2 regions of the Streptomyces sp. NPDC047014 genome follow, and region 1 is predicted to be linked to the other one. Evidence: riboswitches for the same ligand, from Rfam matches in the RefSeq annotation. Region 1 holds a riboswitch; the other holds the start of a gene.
The links. Region 1 has a riboswitch for glycine ahead of gcvT (glycine cleavage system aminomethyltransferase GcvT). Riboswitches for the same ligand answer to the same signal wherever they lie in the genome.
Positions count from the first base shown of each region.

Region 2: linked by a shared signal. The riboswitch ahead of gcvP (aminomethyl-transferring glycine dehydrogenase) and the one ahead of gcvT (glycine cleavage system aminomethyltransferase GcvT) in region 1 are both predicted to bind glycine.

Region 1 is NZ_JBEYVX010000038.1:7,928-15,236, reverse strand. Features, by position in the region: gene ABZ873_RS20735 (enhanced serine sensitivity protein SseB C-terminal domain-containing protein) at 1-163, opposite strand, end outside; gene ABZ873_RS20730 (enhanced serine sensitivity protein SseB C-terminal domain-containing protein) at 263-1,006, opposite strand; gene ABZ873_RS20725 (AAA family ATPase) at 1,191-1,817, opposite strand; glycine riboswitch at 2,052-2,154, shown strand; gene gcvT (glycine cleavage system aminomethyltransferase GcvT) at 2,326-3,441, shown strand; gene gcvH (glycine cleavage system protein GcvH) at 3,553-3,933, shown strand; gene glyA (serine hydroxymethyltransferase) at 3,949-5,205, shown strand; gene ABZ873_RS20705 (L-serine ammonia-lyase) at 5,446-6,828, shown strand; gene ABZ873_RS20700 (hypothetical protein) at 6,925-7,309, shown strand, end outside.
Region 2 is NZ_JBEYVX010000018.1:92,506-99,814, reverse strand. Features, by position in the region: gene ABZ873_RS14035 (FHA domain-containing protein) at 1-667, shown strand, start outside; gene ABZ873_RS14030 (MerR family transcriptional regulator) at 686-1,426, shown strand; gene ABZ873_RS14025 (bifunctional nuclease family protein) at 1,501-1,974, shown strand; gene ABZ873_RS14020 (MerR family transcriptional regulator) at 2,156-2,794, shown strand; gene ABZ873_RS14015 (DNA polymerase IV) at 2,838-4,256, shown strand; gene ABZ873_RS14010 (PRC-barrel domain-containing protein) at 4,294-4,707, opposite strand; glycine riboswitch at 4,771-4,869, shown strand; gene gcvP (aminomethyl-transferring glycine dehydrogenase) at 5,066-7,309, shown strand, end outside.

The DNA.
Region 1 (7,309 bases):
ACTGGGCGTCCGGGGAGCCCGGCTGCCCCTGCCAGAGCAGCATCCACAGCCGGCCCTCGGCCAGGGCGTGCAGAAGCGACTCGTAGCTCTCGTAGCGCCCGGGGGTCACCTGGCGCATCATGTGCTCGACCTGCCCGGCCGCGGCCGTGCCTGACGCACTCACCCGGTACCCCTCTTCGTCTCTTCGTCCGCCCGTCGGTCCACGTGTGCTCTCCGCCCCGCTCGTGCGTGCGGCCGGGAGAGGTAACCAGCTTAAGCGGCCCTACGGGAGGTAGAAGGGGCGTACGCGCTCACGAATCCAGTCCGTGACCGGGTCCTCGGCAGCGTCCAGGAGGATCAACTGGACCGGCCACGGCGGCCGGACACGCTCCAGGGCCCGCTCCAGCGCCCGCATCGGGGCCTCGCGCATCTCGGGCTCCCATCCCATCAGGCGGACACCCACGAAGAGCTGCGGCGCCTCGCCCTCCACGCTGGCGAGGCAGCGGTGGGCGGAGCCGACCACACCGGTGGCGCGGAACTCCTCGGCCGCGGCGGCCAGGAAGTCCACCGGGTCCTCCTGCCAGTCCGGCTCGAAGAGGCGGACGCGACCACCGGTGGCGGGCCCGTCGAGGGGGGTCCGGCCGGCGCGGCAGAGCTCGGCGACCGCGGGCGGCGGGAGCGGGACGCCGACGGCGCCCTCGGGGTTCACGGCGATGCCGAGCTGCGGGGGCAGGCCGCGGGCGAACTCGACCGCCGGGGCCACCGCGAAGTCCGTACCGGGGCCGACGCAGGCCAGGAACTGGGACGCGGAGCTGTAGACCGGTACGTAGGCCGCACCGCCGATGTCCATGGTGGGCAGGGTCAGCCCCTCGGCCCCGCCCTGCTCGGGCCCGCCGCCACCGGGCAGCGGCACCCACAGCCGGCTGCGGCCCAGCACCTCCAGGATCCGGCCGCCGGCATCGGGCTGCCCGAGGGCCGCCCCGAGCACCTGCTCCAGCTCATTCTCCGGCCAGCCACTGCCCTGCATGTCCCCCGCCTCCGCACTCCACTGCCTGTCGCCCCGCAGGCTACCGGCCCGGCGCCCTGTTCAGCCCCTCCGCCCTCCGCGGAGCGCAGATCCAGCCCCTCCGGCGTTTGAGGAGCGGGTCCGGGCAGAGCCCGGCAACGGCGCCGCACCGGCCCGGCCCGGCCCGCCCCGCCACACCGACCGCTCAGGCGTGGAACGCGATCCGGTCCACCGACGCCGCGGAGCCCCGGTCCAGCAGAACCACCGACGCACAGCCCCGCGGCGGCACCCCCGCCTCCGCCCCCCGCAGCAACCGCCCCACCGCATGCCGGTGCCGCGCGAACGCGTACGCCGAGACCCGCCGCCCCCGGGCCGCCTGCCCGGACAGCGCCTCCTCGGGACTGCTGTCCAGCAGCAGCAGGTGCAGCGCCCGCCCCCGGCGCCGCGCGGCCGCCGCGAGCAGCCCGCGCACCCAGCTCTGCGTACCGCAGTCGTGCACGACGACCGAGGCCCCGGAGCGCAGGATCCGCCACAGCCCCCAGTAGTGCGCGACGCGCACCAGCGGCCGGTACACCGCGTACGGCAGCGCCCCCGGCATCCGCCGCTCCCAGCGCTCGCGCGTGTTCTGCGAGTCCACCGCCCCGCCCTCCGGCGCGGCCCGCTCGATCAGGGTGCTCTTGCCGCCGCCGGGGAGCCCGGAGACCACGACGATGTCCCCCGCGGCGAAGCCGAGCCGGCGCGGCCCGTGCCCCGCCGCCCCGCGCAGGTCCCGCACGCGCCCGGCGCCCGCCGCCGCGCCGCGCCCGTGCGCACCGCGCCGCTGGGCCGGCACCGCCTCCACGGCCCCTGTCGTCGCCACCACTCCGAATCTCCGCACAGTGCTCGCCTTCCCCCGCATCGGGTCACCAGGACCCTTCCCCACCGAGTGTAAAGAGACGGTAATCCGGCAGCTACGGTTCCGCGGGGCCCGTTCGGAGAGGCGTACGAACTTTCGGACCCGCACCCCCGATCAGGGACATGCCGTGCAATGATGTGCGCCATCTGGACCAACTGCATACCGGCCGCTTGAATCCGCGCGGGAGAGTCCCGGCACGCCCGACGGCGTGCGCGGGCGCCGAAGGAGCAAGAACCTCCCTTGAATCTCTCAGGCCCCGTACCGCGTGGATGAGGCAGATCTGAAAAGCGAGCCGCGCGGCGGCTCCACCCAAGGTGCAAGTCAAGAAGACCGGTGATCGGACGATCGGCGGAACTCTCGGCGAACCTCTCAGGTTCCGATGACAGATGGGGAGGAACGTCCTCGTCATGTCATGTCGATGCCCTGGGACCCGGGAGCCACACCCATGAGCACTGCCCCCCGCCTGACCGCCCTCGATGCGCTGCACCGCTCGCTCGGTGCCACCATGACCGACTTCGCGGGCTGGGACATGCCGCTGCGGTACGCCAGCGAGCGCGACGAGCACAACGCCGTCCGCACCCGGGCCGGTCTCTTCGACCTGTCCCACATGGGCGAGATCACCCTGACCGGCCCGGAGGCCGTCAAGGCCCTGGACTACGCGCTGGTCGGCAACATCTCCACGGTCGGCGTCGGCCGGGCCCGCTACACGCACATCTGCCAGGAGGACGGCGGGATCCTCGACGACCTGATCGTCTACCGCCTCGGCGAGACCGAGTACATGGTCGTCGCCAACGCCTCCAACGCCCAGGTCGTCCTCGACGCCCTCACCGAGCGCGCGGCCGGCTTCGACACCGAGGTCCGCGACGACCGGGACGCCTACGCCCTGATCGCCGTGCAGGGCCCGGAGTCCCCCGGCATCCTCGCCTCCCTCACCGACGCCGACCTGGACGGCCTCAAGTACTACGCGGGGCTCCCGGGCACCGTGGCGGGCGTGCCCGCGCTGATCGCGCGTACGGGCTACACCGGCGAGGACGGCTTCGAGCTGTTCGTGGCGCCCGAGCACGCGGTGCAGCTGTGGCAGGCGCTCACCGAGGCCGGTGCGGGCGCGGGCCTGGTCCCGGCCGGCCTGTCCTGCCGGGACACCCTGCGGCTGGAGGCGGGCATGCCGCTGTACGGCCACGAGCTGACCACCGCCCTCACCCCGTTCGACGCGGGGCTGGGCCGGGTCGTGAAGTTCGAGAAGGAGGGGGACTTCGTGGGCCGCGCCGCGCTGGAGGCCGCCGCCGAGAAGGCCGCCGGCAACCCGCCGCGCAAGCTGGTCGGCCTGATCGCGGAGGGCCGCCGCGTCCCGCGCGCGGGCTTCCCCGTGGTCGCCGGCGGCGAGGTGATCGGCGAGGTCACCTCGGGCGCCCCGTCCCCGACGCTGGGCAAGCCGATCGCGATGGCCTACGTGGACGCGGCGCACGCCGCGCCCGGGACCTCCGGTGTCGGCGTCGACATTCGCGGTACGCATGAGCCGTACGAGGTCGTGGCGCTGCCGTTCTACAAGCGGCAGAAGTAGCTCCGCGCACCGCGTCCGCCGTACGGGCAGCCCGTACGGCCCGTACGGTGCCGTCTCAGTACCCAAGACCGCAGTTCGTATCCACTCCCCCGCATCCAGGAGAATCAGGCCATGAGCACCCCCGAGAATCTGCGTTACACCAAGGAGCACGAGTGGCTGTCGGACGTCGTGGACGGCGTCGCGACGGTCGGCATCACGGCGTTCGCGGCCGACGCGCTCGGTGACGTCGTCTACGCCCAGCTCCCCCAGGTCGGCGACACCGTCACCGAGGGCGAGACCTGTGGCGAGCTGGAGTCGACCAAGTCGGTCTCCGACCTCTACTCCCCGGTCTCCGGCGAGATCGTCGAGGCCAACCAGGACGTCGTGGACGACCCGGCGCTCGTGAACACCGCCCCCTTCGAGGGCGGCTGGCTGTTCAAGGTTCGCATCTCGGAGGAGCCCAAGGACGTGCTCTCCGCCGAGGAGTACACCAAGCTCACCGCCGGTAACTGACCCCAGGGGATCCTGATGTCCGTACTGAACACCCCGCTCCACGAGCTCGACCCCGACGTCGCCGCGGCCGTCGACGCCGAACTCGTGCGCCAGCAGTCCACGCTCGAAATGATCGCGTCGGAGAACTTCGCCCCGGTCGCCGTCATGGAGGCCCAGGGCTCGGTCCTGACCAACAAGTACGCCGAGGGCTACCCCGGCCGCCGCTACTACGGCGGCTGCGAGCACGTCGACGTGGTCGAGCAGATCGCGATCGACCGCATCAAGGCGCTGTTCGGCGCCGAGGCCGCGAACGTCCAGCCGCACTCCGGTGCGCAGGCGAACGCCGCCGCGATGTTCGCGCTGCTCAAGCCGGGCGACACGATCATGGGCCTGAACCTGGCCCACGGCGGTCACCTGACCCACGGCATGAAGATCAACTTCTCCGGCAAGCTCTACAACGTGGTCCCCTACCACGTGGACGAGTCCGGCGAGGTGGACATGGCCGAGGTCGAGCGCCTGGCCAAGGAGTCCAAGCCGCAGCTGATCGTCGCCGGCTGGTCCGCCTACCCGCGCCAGCTGGACTTCGCCGCCTTCCGCCGCATCGCGGACGAGGTCGGCGCGTACCTGATGGTCGACATGGCGCACTTCGCCGGCCTGGTGGCCGCGGGCCTGCACCCGAACCCGGTGCCGCACGCCCACGTCGTCACCACCACCACGCACAAGACCCTCGGCGGTCCGCGCGGCGGTGTGATCCTGTCGACGCAGGAGCTGGCCAAGAAGATCAACTCCGCGGTCTTCCCCGGTCAGCAGGGCGGTCCGCTGGAGCACGTGATCGCGGCCAAGGCCGTCTCCTTCAAGGTCGCGGCCTCGCCCGAGTTCAAGGAGCGCCAGGAGCGCACCCTGGAGGGCGCGAAGATCCTCGCCGCCCGCCTGGTCCAGGACGACGTCAAGGCCGTGGGCGTGGACGTCCTCACCGGCGGCACCGACGTGCACCTGGTCCTGGTCGACCTGCGCAACTCCGCGCTGGACGGGCAGCAGGCCGAGGACCGCCTCCACGAGGTCGGCATCACGGTCAACCGCAACGCCATCCCGAACGACCCGCGGCCCCCGATGGTCACCTCGGGTCTGCGGATCGGTACGCCGGCGCTCGCCACCCGCGGTTTCGACGCGGAGGCGTTCACCGAGGTCGCCGAGATCATCGCGCAGGCGCTCAAGCCCGCCTACGACGCCGAGGCCCTCAAGGCCCGCGTCTCGGCCCTGGCCGAGAAGTTCCCGCTGTACCCGTCGCTCTAGCGGTGGGGTGGAAGGGCCCGGCCTGCGCACCGCACAGGGCCGGGCCCTTCCCCTTTGCCCCCGCGCCTCCCGGCGGCGCGGGGCCCGGCTCCGGCCGGTCACGTCGGTGTCATCCTCGCCACCCCTTCCCACAGCCGGGGTGTTCACCGCACCGCGTTAAGCTCGTCTGTCGGACATAATCCGAACAATCCCCCCTCCTGCCCCCTCCCACCCCACGAGCAGACTAGGGAGCCCCCAACCGTGGCCATCTCCGTCTTTGACCTCTTCTCCATCGGCATCGGTCCCTCCTCCTCCCACACGGTCGGCCCGATGCGGGCCGCGCGGATGTTCGTCACGCGGCTGAAGAAGGACGGCCTGCTGGCCCAGACCGCCGCCGTACGCGCCGAGCTCTTCGGCTCGCTCGGCGCCACCGGCCACGGCCACGGCACCCCCAAGGCGGTCCTGCTGGGCCTGGAGGGCCACTCCCCGCGCACCGTGAACGTGGAGACCGCCGACGACGAGGTGGAGCGCATCCGCAAGAGCGGCCGCCTGCGGCTGCTGGGCGCCGAGATAGGTGACGGCCACGAGATCGCCTTCGACGAGCCGAACCAGCTGATCCTGCACCGCCGGCGCTCCCTGCCGTACCACGCGAACGGCATGACGCTCTTCGCGTACGACGAGGCCGGGACCCCGCTGCTGGAGAAGACCTACTACTCGGTCGGCGGCGGCTTCGTCGTGGACGAGGACGCGGTGGGCGAGGACCGGATCAAGCTCGACGACACGGCCCTGCGCTACCCCTTCCGCTCCGGCGACGAGATGCTGCGCCTGGCGAACGAGACCGGCCTGTCGATCTCCTCCCTCATGCTGGAGAACGAGAAGGCGTGGCGCACGGAGGAGGAGATCCGCGAGGGTCTGCTGGAGATCTGGCGCGTCATGCAGTCCTGCGTCTCGCGCGGCATGTCCCGCGAGGGCATCCTCCCCGGCGGCCTGCGCGTCAAGCGCCGCGCCGCGGCCACGGCGCGCCAGCTGCGCACCGAGGGCGACCCGATGATGCACCGCAGCGAGTGGACGACGATCTACGCGATGGCGGTGAACGAGGAGAACGCGGCCGGCGGCCGCGTGGTGACGGCCCCGACCAACGGCGCCGCGGGCGTCCTGCCGGCCGTCCTGCACTACTACATGAACTTCGTCCCGGGCGCGGACGAGGACGGCGTGGTCCGCTTCCTCCTGGCCGCGGGCGCGATCGGCATGCTGTTCAAGGAGAACGCCTCGATCTCCGGTGCCGAGGTCGGCTGCCAGGGCGAGGTCGGCTCGGCCTGCTCGATGGCGGCGGGCGCCCTCGCCGAGGTCCTGGGCGGCACCCCGGAGCAGGTGGAGAACGCGGCCGAGATCGGCATGGAGCACAACCTGGGCCTGACCTGCGACCCGGTCGGCGGCCTGGTCCAGATCCCCTGCATCGAGCGCAACGGAATGGCGGCGGTCAAGGCGGTCACGGCCGCCAAGATGGCCATGCGCGGCGACGGCTCCCACAAGGTCTCCCTGGACAAGGTCATCAAGACCATGAAGGAGACGGGCGCCGACATGAAGATCAAGTACAAGGAAACCGCCCGCGGCGGCCTGGCGGTCAACGTCATCGAGTGCTGACCCTGGGCGGGTGAGGCGGAGCGCGGAACCGTGGGGTCCGTGGCGGCGTCTGTATCTGTGCCATCAGTCCCCGTCTCTCGGAATCGAGGGGACCACATGATCCACACACGTCTTCGGCGGTTCGTGGCTCTGGCCTCCGGTGCGCTGCTTGCCGCCGGGCTCGCGTTCGCCTCGCCCGCCTCCGCCTCCTCGCTCTCCGCCGCCCCTGCCGCGCAGACGCCGCTCGTGGTCAATGCCCGGTGGGGCGGGCACGCCGGTTTCGACCGGATCGTCGTCGACCTCCAGGGCGGCTCCCCCGGAGTCACCGTCACTCCCGTCGCACAGCTGCGGTACGACGGTTCCGGGCAGCCCGTGCCGCTCGCCGGGCGGTACTTCCTGGAGATCCGCCTGCACCCCGCTGCCGCGCACGACGACGCGGGGCACAGCGTCTACCAGGGGCCCAAGCTCCAGAAGATCCCGCTCGGCAAGCTCAAGGGGCTCG
Region 2 (7,309 bases), on a different contig from region 1:
CCCTGCCGGTACCGGACGCATAGGTTTCGGTGACTCATCAACCTCAAGTGCGGGTGGAGGGTTTGCCCCCGACCCGTATGCCACCAACGCCTCCGCGGGGCAGCCGCGGCGCGAGGAGCCGTCCATGTCGGCCGAGCAGGTTTGCAGCAGGTGTGGCCACCGCAGCGATGCGGCCAGCCGTTTCTGCTCCAACTGCGGGGCGCCGCTGCGGCCGGGTCTGACGCCGGAGCGTGCCTCGGAGACCACGTCCACCATCTCGATCTCGGGCCTTGAGGCGTACGAGGCCGAGGTGTCCGGGCAGTCGCATGTGTCGTCCTCGCTGTCCCCCGAGGCCCAGGCCGCGGTGGAAGCGCTTCCCCCCGGTTCCGCCCTGCTCATCGTGCGGCGCGGTCCGAACTCCGGGAGCCGCTTCCTGCTGGACGGAGAGCTGACCACGGCAGGCCGGCACCCGCAGAGCGACATCTTCCTGGACGACGTCACCGTGTCCCGGCGCCATGTCGACTTCCGCCGGGGACCGGACGGCGGCTTCACCGTCGCCGACGTCGGCAGCCTGAACGGCACGTACGTCAACCGCGAGCCCATCGACTCCGTCGCCCTGCAGAACGGCGACGAGGTGCAGATCGGCAAGTACCGGCTGGTCTTCTACGCGAGCCTGCGAGGCGTCTGACCTCCACGGGAAGGTCCCATGCTGCGCAATCCGACAGGCGGCGCCGGGAACGGCACCGCCCGCTCGGCGGAGCGGCTGGTGAGCATCGGAACGGTGCTCACCACGCTGCGCGACGAGTTCCCCGATGTCACGATCTCGAAGATCCGGTTCCTGGAGGCGGAGGGGCTGGTCGAGCCCCGGCGCACACCTTCCGGATACCGCAAGTTCAGCACCGAGGACGTGGAGCGCCTGGCGCGCGTCCTGCGCCTCCAGCGTGATCACTACCTGCCGTTGAAGGTCATCCGGGAGCAGCTGGACGCGCTCGACCGCGGTGAGCAGATCCGTATCCCGTCGCCCACGGCGCAGGGGGACGCGGCCGGTCCCGGTGACACGGTCCCGGAAACGCCCCCCGCGGCCCGTGCGGGCCGCGCGGAGCTGCTGGCGGCCGTCGGGGTGGACGAGCCCCAGTTGGCCGAGTGGGAGTCGTACGGGCTGCTGGCCGAGGCACCCGGGGGCGGATTCGACGCCGACGCGGTCGCGGTGGCCGGGCTCGTCGCCGACCTGGGCCGCTTCGGCCTGGAGCCGCGCCATCTGCGGGCCATGAAGGCGGCCGCGGAGCGCGAGGCGGGCCTGGTGGAGCAGCTGGTGGCACCGCTGCGCAGGCACCGCAATCCACAGACCCGGGCGCATGCCGAGGCGACGATGAAGGAGCTCGCGGGGCTCTCCGTACGGCTGCACGAGGCGCTGGTGCAGGCCGCTCTCGGCGTCCGGTTGCGGTGACGGCGCTGGTCGGCGTCCGGCCGGAGTCGGGCCCCGACTACCCAAACCTGCCGGGCAGGTCCTAGGGTTGCTGTGTGAACGAGCTCGACGTTGTGGGTGTCCGGGTGGAAATGCCCTCCAACCAACCGATCGTGCTCCTGCGTGAAGTGGGAGGCGACCGGTACCTCCCCATCTGGATCGGTCCGGGGGAGGCGACGGCCATTGCCTTCGCGCAGCAGGGCATGGCCCCTGCCCGGCCGCTGACGCACGACCTGTTCAAGGACGTGCTGGAGGCGGTCGGTGAAGAGCTCACCGAGGTCCGCATCACGGATCTGCGGGAGGGCGTCTTCTACGCGGAGCTCGTCTTCGCCAGCGGGGTCGAGGTGAGTGCGCGTCCTTCCGACGCCATAGCCCTCGCGCTGCGGACGGGGACGCCGATCTACGGCAGTGACGGCGTGCTGGACGACGCCGGAATCGCCATTCCGGACGAGCAGGAGGACGAGGTGGAGAAGTTCCGCGAGTTCCTCGACCAGATCTCGCCGGAGGACTTCGGCACCGGGCCGCAATAGGCGCCGGCCGACGCCGTTTCCGGCTCGCCTCAAGCCCATTCGAGTAGCCTTTCCCCGTAAGAGGACACGGGAAACCACTCTCAGGGTGATTATCACTCGGCGTGCCGAGTGTGGCGATCGTTGACGCACCCCGGGTGACTGCCTACCTTCGAGGTGGGCAGGTCAAGGACGGAGGGTCGGCGTGAGGATCACGGGCGACGGTACGACCGGGGGCACCCCCGTACGGAGTGACGCTGGGCCGTACCCGCTGCGCGGCACGGCGGCCGGATCGCCGCGACGCCAGCCGGAGACGACACCGGCCGGGCTCGTGGGCGGGGAGCCCGCGCCCGAGCAGGTCGGCTACCGCGGTCCCACCGCGTGCGCGGCGGCGGGCATCACCTACCGGCAGCTGGACTACTGGGCGCGCACCGGGCTGGTGGAGCCCAGCGTGCGGGCCGCCTACGGATCGGGCACGCAGCGGCTCTACAGCTTCCGCGACGTGGTCGTCCTCAAGATCGTCAAGCGGTTCCTGGACACCGGTGTGGCCCTCCAGAACATCCGGACGGCCGTACAGCACCTCCAGGACCGCGGATTCTCCGACCTGGAGCGGATGACGCTCATGAGCGACGGCGCCTCCGTCTACGAGTGCACCTCCTCGGACCAGGTCGTGAGCCTGCTCCAGGGCGGGCAGGGCGTCTTCGGCATCGCCGTGGGCGTCGTGTGGCGGGACGTGGAGAACGCCCTGTCGCAGCTGCACGGGGAGCGGGTGGACACCGGCGAGACCCTGGTCGGGCACAACCCCACCGACGAGCTCGCCGCCCGCCGCAACCGCGCCGGCTGAACCGCTCCCGTCGATGTCAGTGGCGTAGGCCAGCATTGGTGCCGTGAGAGCCGCGCCGACCATCCTGCACCTGGACATGGACGCCTTCTACGCCTCCGTCGAGCAGGCGTCGAAGCCGAGCCTGCGCGGGAAGGCCGTGATCGTCGGCGGGCTCGGGCCGCGCGGGGTCGTCGCCACTGCCTCGTACGAGGCGCGGCGCTTCGGGGTGCACTCCGCGATGCCGACGGCCCAGGCCCGGCGGCTCTGCCCGAACGGCGCCTACCTGATCCCGCGCTTCACCCTGTACCGGCAGGTCAGCGAGGTGGTGATGGCCCTGCTGCGGGAGCTGTCGCCGCTGGTGGAGCCGCTCAGCCTGGACGAGGCGTTCGTGGACCTGGAGGCCGGCGGGACCGCCTTCGACTCGGCGTCCGCGCGGGCGACGGGCGAGAGGCTGCGGGCGGACATCCGGGCCGCCACGGGGCTCAGCGGCTCCGTGGGGCTCGCGGGGTCGAAGATGCTGGCCAAGGTGGCCTCCGAGGAGGCCAAGCCGGCCGGGCTGCTGCTGATCGAGCCGGGCACCGAGCGGGAGCTGCTGGCGCCCATGCCCGTGCGCACCCTGCCGGGCGTCGGCCCGGCCACCGGTGAGCACCTGCGCCGGGCCGGGATCACCACGGTGGGCGAGCTGGCCGAGGCGGGGGAGGACGAGCTGGTCCGCATGGTCGGGCGCGCGCACGGCACGGGCCTGTACCGGATGGCGCTCGGGCTGGACGACCGGCCGGTGGTGGCCGAGCGGGACGCGAAGTCGGTGTCGGTCGAGGACACCTTCGACGTGGACCTGCACGACCGGGTCCGGATCCGCGGCGAGGTGCAGCGCCTGGCCGACCGGTGCGTCCAGCGGCTACGGGGCTCCGGGCACTCGGGGCGCACGATCGTGCTCAAGGTGCGGCGCTACGACTTCTCCACGCTGACGCGCTCCGAGACGCTGCGCGGGCCCACGGACGACCCGGGGGTGGTCCGGGAGGCGGCGGCCCGGCTGCTGGAGGCGGTGGACACCACGGGCGGGGTGCGCCTGCTGGGGGTCGGGGTGAGCGGCCTGGCCGACTACACCCAGGAGGACCTGTTCGCGCAGTCCCTGGCCGCCGAGCGGGATGCGGAGCCCGGCCCCGGGGCGGAGGCGGAGACCGAGGCGGGCACCGCCGGGCCCGAGGACGGCGCGGCGGCCCCCTCCGGCGCGGGCGATCCGCCCGCCGGACCGCTCGCCGGACCGCAGGAGGCCCCCGCCGAGCGCCGCTGGCCGGCCGGGAGCGATGTCCACCACGCGCTGTACGGCGCGGGCTGGGTGCAGGGCAGCGGGGTCGGGCGGGTGACCGTGCGCTTCGAGCAGCCCGGATCACCGCCCGGACGGGTCCGGACCTTCCGGGTGGACGACCCGGAGCTGGAACCGGCCGATCCGCTGCCGCTGCCGGGGGAGGGAGCCCCGTAGAAGGGCAGGAGCAGGTGCGGGAAGAGGGGCGCCGGCCTCAGCCCTCGTCGCCCGCCAGGTGCCCGAAGTCGCGGTGGAACTCGGACGGGAGGGTCGTGTCCAGGCCGTAGTGGTGGTAGAGCTGGAGCTCCTGCTCGGGGGAGAGGTGGCGGCCCACGCCGAAATCGGGGGCGTCCCTGATGAGGGAGCGTTCGAAGGGCACGCGCAGGGTGTCGTTCACCAGCTCGCTCGGCTCCAGCGGGACGAAGGCGTCGCGGCTGAACAGGCCCGTGCGGACGGCCGCCCATTCCGGGACGCCGGTGGCGTCGTCGAGGTAGACCTCGTCGACGGTGCCGATCTTGGCGCCGTTGCGGTCGAACGCCTTGCGGCCGATCAGGCTGCGCGGATCGATGTCGGTCTGCACGGTCCCTCCACGTGGTCGCAACTGCTCCGTATCACTACAGAAGTGCATAACTGTGAGGGAGGCCACTCGGGGAGCCCCCGGAACCTCGCTGGTAGGCTGGGTAGCGGCTGTCGACCCTGTGCGGGAGAGTCCTCCGAGTGAGCGTGACGGAGGCGCCGAAGGAGCAAATCCTCCCCGGAATCTCTCAGGCATACGTACCGCACGGACGAGGCCACTCTGGAAAGCAGGGGCGGTACCGGGCGCGCAGTGCCGGTCCCACCTCTCACCGACGGTGAAAGCCGGATCACCACGGGAGACCCCCGTGAGTCCGGTGAAACTCTCAGGTTGAGATGACAGAGGGGGAGGCCGTCCGGGTGCCCGCGCCGTGGTGCCCCTCGTAGGTCATACGACCAGGAGGCCCTCCGTCATGACCGCCAACCGCATTCCGCTCTCCCAGCTGGAGCGAGGCATCCCCTTCGAACAGCGCCACATCGGCCCGGATGCCGAGGCGCAGGCGAAGATGCTCGCCCATGTGGGCTACGGCTCCCTGGACGAGCTGACCGCCGCCGCGGTCCCGGATGTGATCAAGACCGCCGACGCGCTCGACCTGCCCGAGGCGCGCACCGAGGCCGAGGTGCTGGCCGAGCTCCGTTCGCTCGCCGACCGCAACCAGGTCCTCACCTCCATGATCGGCCTCGGCTACTACGGGACCTTCACGCCGCCAGTGATCCTGCGCAACGTGATGGAGAACCCGGCCTGGTACACGGCGTACACGCCCTACCAGCCGGAGATCTCCCAGGGCCGCCTGGAGGCGCTGCTCAACTTCCAGACCGTCGTCGCGGAGCTCACCGGCCTGCCGACCTCGGGCGCCTCGCTGCTCGACGAGGGCACCGCGGCCGCCGAGGCCATGACGCTGGCCCGCCGCGTGGGCAAGGCCAAGGGCAATGTCTTCCTGGTCGACGCCGACGCCCTGCCGCAGACCGTCGCGGTCATCGAGACCCGCGCCGAGCCGATCGGCATCGAGGTCGTCGTCGCGGACCTGTCCGGGGGCATCCCCGCCGAGATCGCCGAGCGCGGCGTCTACGGCGTGCTGATCCAGTACCCGGGTGCCTCCGGCGCCGTCCGTGACATCAAGCCGGTCATCGACCAGGCGCACGGGCTCGGTGCCATCGTCACCGTCTCCGCCGACCTGCTCGCCCTGACCCTGCTGACCTCCCCGGGCGCCCTCGGCGCGGACATCGCGGTGGGCACCACCCAGCGCTTCGGTGTCCCGATGGGCTTCGGCGGACCGCACGCCGGCTACATGGCCGTCCAGGACAAGCACGCCCGCTCCCTGCCGGGCCGCCTCGTCGGCGTCTCCGTGGACGCGGACGGCAACAAGGCGTACCGCCTGGCGCTCCAGACCCGCGAGCAGCACATCCGCCGCGAAAAGGCCACCAGCAACATCTGCACCGCGCAGGTCCTGCTGGCCGTCATGGCGGGCATGTACGCCGTCTACCACGGCCCGGACGGCCTGCGTACGATCGCCGGCCGCACCCACCGCTACGCCACGCTCCTCGCGGCCGGTCTGCGGGACGGCGGGGTCGAGACCGTGCACGGCGCCTACTTCGACACGATCACGGTCCGCGTCCCGGGCCGCGCGGCCGAGGTCGTCGCCGCCGCCCGCGAGGGCGGGGTCAACCTGCACCGGGTCGACGCCGACCTGATCTCCATCAGCTGCGACGAGACCACCCTGCGCGCCGACATCGAGGCCGTCTGGGCCGCCTTCGGCGTCACCGCCGACATCGAGGCGCTGGACGCCTCCGCGGCGGACACCCTGCCCGAGGGCCTGCTGCGCGCGGACGACTACCTGACCCACCCGGTCTTCCACCAGCACCGCTCCGAGACCGCCATGCTGCGCTACCTGCGCAAGCTGTCGGACAAGGACTACGCGCTGGACCGCGGCATGATCCCGCTGGGCTCCTGCACCATGAAGCTCAACGCGACCACCGAGATGGAGCCGGTGACCTGGCCCGAGTTCGGCCAGCTGCACCCCTTCGCCCCGGTGGAGCAGGCCGAGGGCTACCTCACGCTCATCCACGAGCTGGAGGAACGTCTCTGCGAGGTCACCGGCTACGACAAGGTCTCCCTCCAGCCGAACGCCGGCTCCCAGGGTGAGCTCGCCGGTCTGCTGGCCGTGCGCGCCTACCACCGCGCGAACGGCGACGAGCAGCGCACCATCTGCCTCATCCCGTCCTCCGCGCACGGCACCAACGCCGCCAGCGCCGTGATGGCCGGTATGAAGGTCGTCGTCGTCAAGACCGCCGACGACGGCGAGGTGGACGCGGCCGACCTGCGCGCCAAGATCGAGCAGTACCGCGACCAGCTCGCCGTGCTGATGATCACCTACCCGTCCACGCACGGTGTGTTCGAGGAGCACGTCGCCGACATCTGCGCCCAGGTGCACGAGGCGGGCGGCCAGGTCTACGTCGACGGCGCCAACCTGAACGCCCTGGTGGGCCTGGCCAAGCCGGGTCACTTCGGCGGCGACGTCTCGCACCTGAACCTGCACAAGACCTTCTGCATCCCGCACGGCGGCGGCGGTCCGGGCGTCGGCCCGGTCGGTGTCCGCGCGCACCTGGCCCCCTACCTGCCGAACCACCCGCTCCAGCCCACCGCGGGCCCGGAGACC